One region of the Cupriavidus sp. GW821-FHT07C08 genome, then DNA from elsewhere that is predicted to be linked to it. Evidence: predicted binding sites of a transcription regulator. Region 1 holds the regulator's gene; the other holds the start of a gene.
The links. The regulator FliA, encoded in region 1, starts transcription of late flagellar genes. The targets are predictions, from matches to a motif close to CTAAAGTTTNNNNNNNNNNNGCCGNTA.
Positions count from the first base shown of each region.

Region 2: a site for FliA is predicted at 2,239-2,265, ahead of AC07UK_RS33805 (FliC/FljB family flagellin). Genes of this name have one in related genera too.

Region 1 covers NZ_JBWKQZ010000028.1:110,556-115,084, forward strand. Annotated here, with positions in the region: gene flhF (flagellar biosynthesis GTPase FlhF) at 1-629, shown strand, start outside; gene AC07UK_RS28855 (MinD/ParA family ATP-binding protein) at 641-1,435, shown strand; gene AC07UK_RS28860 (RNA polymerase sigma factor FliA) at 1,533-2,249, shown strand; gene AC07UK_RS28865 (flagellar protein FlhE) at 2,288-2,686, shown strand; gene AC07UK_RS28870 (flagellar protein FlgN) at 2,753-3,214, opposite strand; gene flgM (flagellar biosynthesis anti-sigma factor FlgM) at 3,220-3,528, opposite strand; gene flgA (flagellar basal body P-ring formation chaperone FlgA) at 3,690-4,481, opposite strand.
Region 2 covers NZ_JBWKQZ010000038.1:19,143-23,671, forward strand. Annotated here, with positions in the region: gene fliD (flagellar filament capping protein FliD) at 1-336, opposite strand, end outside; gene AC07UK_RS33800 (flagellar protein FlaG) at 370-723, opposite strand; gene AC07UK_RS33805 (FliC/FljB family flagellin) at 855-2,141, opposite strand; gene AC07UK_RS33810 (RNA chaperone Hfq) at 2,369-2,695, opposite strand; gene AC07UK_RS33815 (oxygenase MpaB family protein) at 3,442-4,398, opposite strand.

The sequences.
Region 1 (4,529 bases):
GCGTGGTCAGCGCCGGCGCCGCCTGGAAGCTCGATGCGCTGGCCGACACGCTGACTTTCCACGCCGTCGGCGAGGACACCGTGCGCGAGCGTGAAGCCGTGCGCTGGCTGGCCAGTGCGGAAGTGCGCGTGCCGGACAGCCCGGCGCGCGGCAAGGGCACGCCCGAAGGCGGCATCGATGCCTGCCTGGTGGTGGCCCGCCTGGCCGACCGCGCCACCGGCGAACTGCTGGATACCCGCTACCTGCTGTGCGATCCGGCGCTGGCGCAGGACGCCGCGCAGGTAGCGCGCTGGGCCCTGTGGACCGACGCAGCCGATGCGCGCCTGCGCACGCTGCGCCACGCCATCGACCACTTCGCGCAGGACGCAGAAGCCGGCCACGCCGCCGGCGCCGCGCTGGCCGCGTTGCAGCTGGGCCTGTCGGTGCTGCGCCTGGAACACGCGCCGACCGCGGCCGCGCCCGCCTTCCTCGCGCGCCTGGCTGGCCGCACGGTGCGCCAGGGCGTGGCGGTGCCGGGCACGGTGCTCAATGAAGGCATGGGCCGCATGCTGGCATTGCTTGACGTGCTGGAAAACTATCCGGGCCGCGGCAGCGCCGTGCCCGCTGAAGCGATGGAGGTCCTGCAGTGAGCGCCCTCGCGATGGATCAGGCCGAGAGCCTGCGCCGGATGCTGGCGCCGCGCACGACGCGCCGTATCGCCGTGGTCGCCAGCGAATGCGGTGCCGGCGCCACCACCGTGGCCCTGGGCTTGTCGCACGCGCTGGCCATGCAGGGCGAACGCGTGCTGCTGGTCGACGAAGACGCTGCCGCGGCGCGCGCCACGCGGCTGTCCGGCGCCAGGCCCGCCGGCACCCTGGCCGATGTCAGCGCAGGCCGCCTGTCGCTGGAAGCTGCTGCAGGCACCGGTCCCGGTGGCGTGCTGTCGGTACTGCCGGCTGGCCGGCCTGTGCCGGGCGGTGCCTTGCCGGCTGCTGCCGCGAGCGGCTTTCGCAGCGTGCTGGTGGATGCCGGCGTCGATGCCGACGGCACGCTGTCACCGCTAGCGGGCAGCGCACACAATGTGCTGATCGTGATGCGGCCTGAGCTCGCGTCGATCACCGCCGCCTACGCCTGCATCAAGCGCCTGCACCACCTGTATGCCTGGCGCCAGTTCCACCTGATCGTCAACATGGCCGCGAGCGAGGCCACGGTGCAGGCGATCCTGCGCAACCTCGCGCGCACGGCCAGCCAGTACCTGGGCGTCGAGGCGTTGTGCGCGGGCTGGCTGCCGTCCGACCCGCTGGTGGCGCGCGGCGTGCAACTGGGGCGCTGCGTGGTCGAGGCGTTTCCGGCGGCGCCGGCCACCACCGCGCTGCGCCGTACCGCCGGCAGCATCGGCGCCTGGCCGCTGCGCGCGGACACGTCCGCCCCCGCGCCCGCAGCCGCCATGGCCTGAGCCTGCCAGCCATGCCATCCCACCGAACCAGACCCTGAGCCAGCCCCCGCCGCACGTTGTGGCGGTCCAGCAATCCAGCATTCACGAGAATTGCACCATGTACACGATCCAGGGAAAGCTCGAACAGGCCGATGTGGTCAAGGCGCATGCACAGCTGGTGCGCCGCATCGCCCTGCAACTGGCCGCCAGGCTGCCTGCCAGCGTGCAGATCGACGACCTGATCCAGGCCGGCATGATCGGCCTGCTGGATGCCGCCAAGCGCTATGAAGACACCCACGGCGCGCGCTTCGAGACCTATGCCAGCCAGCGCATCCGCGGCGCCATGCTCGACGAGGTGCGCGCCAACGACTGGCAGTCGCGCAGCCTGCGCCAGTTCACCCGGCGCATCGAGCGCACGCAGCGCGGCTTGGAGCAGAAGCTCGGGCGCGCGCCGGTCGACTCCGAAGTGGCCGAGGCCATGGAGATGGCGCTGGACGAATACCAGTTGCTGCTCAATGAGGTCTATGGCTGCCAGCTGCTGCACTACGAGGATTTCGAGCGCTCCGGGGAAGAAGACTTCCTGGACCGGCACCTTGGCGGCAGCGATGACGGCAACCCGCTGGCCGTGCTGATGGAAAGCGGCATGCGCGAGGCGCTGATCCGCGCCATCGACCGGCTGCCGGAACGCGAGAAGCTGGTGCTGTCGCTGTGCTATGACCAGGAGCTGAACCTGCGCGAGATCGGCGCGGTGCTGGATGTGACGGAGTCGCGCGTGTGCCAGATCCGCGGCCAGGCGATCACGCGGCTGCGCAACCAGTTGCGCGGCTTGCTGTGATGCAGGCGGCGGGCCGCGCCGCGCGCGGCGCTTGCTGGATGCTGGCTGCCGCATCGGCCTGCGCCTGGGCCGCCATCGAGGACGGCACCCGCCATGCCTGGACCGGATCGGTCAACGGGCCGGCACTCCACGGCCGCGGACAGCGCGCGGTGTCGCCGCCGATCCTGCCCACCGGCGTCTTGCCGCAGTCAGAAGGGGTCATCACCTCGGTGCGCTGGCGCTACAGCTTCGCCAAAACCCCACCCCTGGAACTGCAAGCCTATCTCTGCAATGCCCAGCGCTGCGTGCCGCTGTCGCAGGCGGAAGGCAAGACCGATGCGTTCTACGGGGATGATGCCACCAAGGGCTTTGTGTTTGCGTTCCGGGTGCCGGGGCAGGGGAGCCTGGTGCCGGTGCTGCAGGGGCGCAGCAATGAGGTGGTGGTGGGGTTTCGGTAGTTGAATGTTCCGTTCTTTCGTCACTTCTGAATAAGTGACGAAAAAACGGAACATCTGGCGATCGCCTCAACCCGCCGCCAGACTCACCCCACCCGCCCCGGCCGCCGCCTTCCCATCCTTCCCATACAACCCCGCATCCCCGCCGCTATGCTGGCGCAGCGCCTGGATGGCTTCGCGGGTGAAATCGAGGTGGGCGTTGACGACGGCCCCGTTCAGGGCGTTGCCGTCGCGCGCGGTGCGGGCGGCGAAGATCAGCTGGCGCCAGGCGTCGGCCACGGCCGGGTCGACCTGGCGGCCGAGCAGCTGGCCTTCGGGGCCGGCGCGCAGGCCCAGCGTGCCCATCTGGGCTTCGCGGGCCTTGAGCTGGCGGGACAGGGCCTGGCCCAGTTCAACCTTGCGCGTCAGCAGTCCGCTCAGGGACTGGAAGTCGCCCCGCTTGAGGGCGTCGCGCTCTTCGGCGAGGAGTTGGCCGAAAGCCTGGATGCCTTCGGTTTCGCGCTGCAGGGACTGGATCAGGCTGTGGTTCATCTGGGCTATCGGGGTTCGGCCTGGCCAAGCTCGCGCAGGGTCGCGAGCAGGCCGTCGGCAATCTTGCCCGGGTCGATCCTGATCCGGCCCTCGGCGATGGCCTGGCGGATCTCTTCGACCTTGGCGTTGTCGATATCGTCGTCCGCGGGCTGCGTCAGGCGGGCGCTGATGTCGCGCACCTGGGCGGCCAGCGGGCTGACGCTGAGGCCGGCGGACGGCGCCGCGGCGCTGGCCGGCGCGGCCTGGGGCCGGGCGGCGGCGGCGTCCGCGGGGGCGTCGGCGGGCCGGGGCGAGGCGGTGTGGTTGATCTTCACGGGGCGTTCCTTGCTGGTTTCCTATGGCATTACGGTCGCGCCGGCGAATTCTTTAGGGCGCTCACCCCGATTTCGCCGCGCAGCGGTTTCGGCGGCATTTTCGCATGCCGCCCGCCACGGGTTTCCAGTCTTTTGGCCACGATCAAGGCATTTTCGGCGGGCTACTGCAGCACCACGGTGTCGCCGCTGCGCACCAGCCCGTTGACCACCTGGCCGCTGCGCAGGCGCACCTGCACGGTGTTGCCGGTGGCGGCATCGGCGAGCACCTTGCCTTCGCTGGTGATCTGGAAGGCATCGCCTTCCACGGCCACGGTGACGGTCTGGCCCTGGCGCACGGCGACGGCCTTGCGCAGCAGGTCAGCGCGTATCGGCGAGCCGGCGGCAATACGGTTGGCGGTGACCGCGCCGGCAAGCTGCGCCGGATCGGTGATCACCGCGCGCGGCAGCGTGCCCAGGTCGCCCTGGCGGACTTCGATATCGGCCTGGCTGACCGGCTCGCCCGGGCCCAGCGCGCGCGCGGCGACGTAGTAATCAGTCAGCACCGACACGCGCGCCTGCATGTAGCGCACCCACGGCCGCTCACCGCCGCAGCGCACGCCGACGGAGACGCGGCCCCACGGCGACGTGCCGGCGGGCAGGAACGGGTCGGGCGCAAGGCAATCCGGCGCGCGGCCACCCGAAGGCGGTGCCACCTGCACGCTGACCTTGCCCGGCAGGCCGGCGGTCTGCTGCAGCAGGAAGCGTTCGACGGCAATGCGCGCGGGGTCTTCGGCAAAGGGGTTGGCAGCGGGGTTGCCTGCATAAGCAGCCTGCTGCTGGCCGTGCGCGGCCGGCGCCTGCATGGCGACGGGCATGACCTGCGCCGGCGCGGCACCGGCGGCGGCCGGGCCAAGCAGGCAGGCCGCCAGCAGGGCTTGCGCCAGGCTGCGGGCGTTGCGGCGATTCTGTTTCATCTGGACTTCCCGGCAAGGACGGCACGGCATGCATGGCATGCCTGGCGC
Region 2 (4,529 bases), on a different contig from region 1:
GCCGCTCACCAGCGACTGTGCAGTGGCCAGCGCACCGACCGTGATGCTGTAGTTGCCGGGCACCGCGTTGGCTGCGGTTGAAACTGACATCACGTCGGGCGTGCCGAGGGTGGCCTTGACTGCGCCGAACGTGGTGGCATCCGACAGCTTTTTTGCCGCGGCCTGATAGGCGCTCAGCACGCTCTGCAACTGGCTGTATGCCGACAACTTGGTCTGGTAGCTCTTGGCCTGCGCGTTGATCGCGTCAAGCGGCGCCTGCTCTGCCTTCTGCAGCTGGTCCAGCAGGGTGCTCAGCTGTAGGTTGGAGCCGATGCCGATGGAGGAGATCGTTGCCATATTGTTGTCTCGTCTTCAACTGATGTTCAGGGCTCAGGCCGCCTGGCTGACGAACAGCCCTTGCAGCTTGTCGATGGCGCGGGCGATGCGCAGCACCTCTTCGGTGGGCATCTGCCGGATCAGGTCGCCGGTTTCCTTGTCGATCACCTTGGTGATGACGCGGTGCGTGGTCTCATCAATCTCGAAGCGCAGACTGATGGAGGTGGTTTTGAGCGCCTCGACAAGTTCGCCGATAGCAGCGGAGGTATCCCCGGCAATCGGCGAGGGAGCGATGGCCACTTCCTCCAGTGACCGCGATCCAGCCGGTGCGCGGGCTGGGGTGTTGTTGGCCAGCGCCGCAGACGGCAGGCGCACTGCAGTCGGGTTCACTGTCGGGGAGGCCGCCATGTTCGCTCCAATTAATTGCATGGTTCACATACAGATCGAAGCGCTTAGCAGGCAGCGGGCTGCCTGCTAAGCGTTCCGGCAAAAAGGCCGGGCCTTGCGGCCCAGCCTGGAATGCCTGCTTGCAGATGCGATTAACGCAGCAGCGACAGCACGCCTTGCGTGGTCTGGTTGGCTTGCGCCAGCACCGAGGTACCAGCCTGCTGCAGGATGTTGCCGCGGGTCATATTCGACACTTCCGTGGCGTAGTCCGCGTCCTGGATGCGCGAGCGCGAGGACGACAGGTTGGTGATGGTGGTGCCCAGGTTCGAGATCACCGAGTCAAAGCGGTTCTGCACGGCACCCAGCGAGCTGCGCAGGTCGTCCACGATCTTCAGGGCGGAGTCCAGCAGGGCCTTCGGGTTGTTCGAAGCCGTGCCCTTGTACTCGGCGGACTTGCCAAGCACGAGCGCCACGCCGTCCGTGCCCGCACCGTCAATGTCCGTCATCGTGGCGGTATTGTTGGTCAGGCTGGTCGTTTCGAAGTTGTGGCCCTGGATGGTGATGTAGCCAACCGCGTTGCCGCTGGCGTCCGCTGCCACCTTGATGTTGTACGCGGCGGCGGCGGCGTTCAGCGTGCCGTCCTGGTACGTGATCGTGTTAGCCGTCTTGCTCAGGGTGACGGCGCCGGTTGCGTCAGCAACGTCCACGGCGTACATGTCGTCGCCGGACTTGACTACGTACTGGGAGGTAGCTGCCCCAGTCGTCGGGTCCAGCACGCGGTGCAGGCTCGTCGAACCAGCAGCGACATTCAGGCCGGCTGCGCCTTCCACGGCCGACAGATCGACCTTCTTCAGCGCGGCGGATCCACCAACTTCTTCCACGGCATCGCCCACCTTCGGCTGCGAACGTGCTACCGAGAAACCAGACAGGCCCAGCGTCTTCGAGCTGATTTCCTTCAGGTTGATCGTAATCGTTTCGCCGTCGTTGGCACCCACTTGCACGGTCAGCGGCTTGGCATTGGACGACAGAACCTTCACACCGTTGAAGTCGGTCTGCTGCGACGTGCGGTCGATTTCGTCCAGGCGCTGCTTGATTTCGTCCTGGATCGACTTCAGGTCGGATGCCGAGTTCGAGCCGGTGGCGGCCTGCACGCTCAGTTCACGGATGCGCTGCAGGTTGTTGTTGACTTCCGTCAGCGCGCCTTCCGTCGTCTGCGCCAGCGAGATGCCGTCGTTGGCATTGCGCTGGGCTTGCGTCAGGCCGCGGATGTTCGAGGTGAAGCGGTTCGCAATCGCCTGGCCAGCGGCGTCGTCCTTGGCGCTGTTGATGCGCAGGCCCGACGACAGGCGTTGGATCGCCGTGTTCAGCGACGATTGCGAAGCGTTCAGGTTGTTCTGAGTCATCAGAGACAACGAATTGGTGTTAATGACTTGCGCCATGGTACGACTCCTATATGCAAAGTTTTGGGCATCCCGGCTAGTGCCGTAACGTTGGCGGCCTGCTTTGCAGGGCGTAGAGTGCCTCCGTTGCTTGGGTTATCGACCGGGCAAGGGAAAGGTTTAGAGTGATCTCGGCGATAGTTTCGCGGGGTGCCGGCAGGGCGGGCGGAGGCGCGGCGCGGCAGGGGGCGCCGGAGAGCGGGAAGGCGTGTGGGGCGGGCGTTGGTCTAGCGGCGCTTGCTGGTGCGGGGGATGTAGATCGGCAGGAAGTCCGGCGCCGGGGCCGGATCCGGTGCCACCACCGGCGCGTCCGGCGCATTGGCCAGCGTGACCAGGCAGATGGCCCGCTTGTAGACCACCGTGGGACGGATGTCGTCCGGCTGCCGGCCAAGCAGCACCACGTAGTCGTCTGACGCCAGCACGAGGCCCTGCAGTCGCGCGCCGTTGGACAGGTGGACGATCACAGGCGCCTGGCTGGTGTTGTATGCAGCAAATTGCTGGTGCTGCAGTTGCTTTCGGCTCGGTGACCTGGGCCGGGTTTCCTTCTTCTTCACAACGACTCCGGAAGAGCCCACTAGGGTTCTGGCGGCTGATAATGGTCCGTTGGCCGGCGGCTTGGGGTGCGGCGCGGCCAGGGCGGCAGGGGAAACATCCGCTCTCGGTAGCTGCGGCGTCGCCGGTTGGTGCTGCCAGAAGAGAAGGGGAATACTTCGGGGCTGAGAGTAACAAAGTTCTACAAGCGTTGACGAAGCGCGCGCCAATTCGGGTCTAGAGTCTTTGCTCTATAAAATGTGTTGCTCTCGAACCTGGGATATTGTAACAGATTGTGCGCTGCCGCATGCTGCGGCCAGGGCGGCAGGCCCGGCAGTCCCGGTGTGGACGGGGCCCGTGAGGAAATTGCCAGCCCATGGGAAAAATGCCCTGATGTAGCGTCAGGGCCCAAATCATAAAAAGTGCGCAAACGAGCTCATATCGTCATGAGGGAATCCCCTGATAGAAACGGGATTTACACCTCATGTAAGCGCGTTTATATTCTTGGCAAGAGCCTTTCGGCTCGAGCAGTCCTGGAAAGCCTACGAGCACCCCGCGCGTAGGCTTCTTTTTTTGCCTGCGTCTTTGAATCGCGCTCTGTGGCGCTGTGCCTGGTGCGGTTAGTAAATCCGACCGGCCGTTCGGAATGCCGAGGCAGATTTAACGCCACTTTCGCGGCGCTCAATCCTCCGAAATGCGAGGGTTTTTGCCGCCATTTCTCATTTCCCTTCAAGAAGTGCCCGCTGAACGCCGATAGCCGGCGCGGCCCTCAGCCGGCCGTGGTGGCGGTGCCGCGGGCCACGCGCCGCCGTGCGCGCGCTGCCAGGCCGGCGCCCAGCACCCAGCGAAGTGCCGGTGTCAGCACATGCATGCCCGCGAGTGCGGCCGGGCGCCGTATCGAAGGGCCGTCCAGGTCGAGCTGGTGCCGTGCCCACGGCGGCAGCAGGGCGATGCCCGCGTCGGCCATGATGCGCACCGCCGGCTGCAGCAGCGGGTTGGCCACCGGCATCTTCCGCACCAGCCGCACCACTTCGCTGGTGCGTTCGCTGGCCAGCAGCGCAGGCCGCATGGCCTCCAGGTAGGCCGTGACTTCGGCGCGCGAGCGCGGCACGTCGGCCGCGCCCAGCATCTCGGCGATGCGCGCAACCTCGTCGTAGTAACGATCCTGCTCGGCGCTGCCCAGTGGCCCGACATAGCGCAGGTAGCCAGCCAGGAAGCTCGAGACCTCGGCCACGTGTACCCACGTCAGCAACGCCGGGTCGGAGGCCGCATAGTGCCGCCCGTCCGGGGCCACGCCAACCACGCCGGCATGGATGCGCCGTACGCGCCCGATCAGCGCCATGGCATCGGCACGGCTGCCGTAGGTGGTGCCCGCGATGAACTGCGCGGTGCGCCCCAGGCGCCCCTGCATGTCGGTGCGAAAGCTGGAGTGGTCCCAGACCCCGGCCAGCGCCAGCGGATGCAGCGTCTGCAGCAGCAGAGCGCTGACGCCGCCCGCGAGCATTGCCGGAAAGTCGGCGTGCACGCGCCAGCAGACCGCGTCGGGCCCGAACAGGCCGGGATCGCCCGGCGGGTTGTCGTAGTCGAGGGTCAGGCCGGAATTGCTGCGGGTCAGCGCGCGCAGGTGCGCGCCGGCGCGTTCACGCAGCCTGGTGGAGAGCTGGTTCAGCGGGCCGCGTCGTGGCTGCGCAGAGCGGCCGGCGGCGGGGTCGGTAAAGCTGGACAAGGCAGGTGGTGCCTGGATGGGAATTCAGGGCCAGCATACACGGGATGCGGGACGATGTGCGCGGGGTCACGCCGCTGCCGTTGCCGAAAAAAAGGGCCGGAACCCCCTCGCGGGAGTCCCGGCCTGCCAAT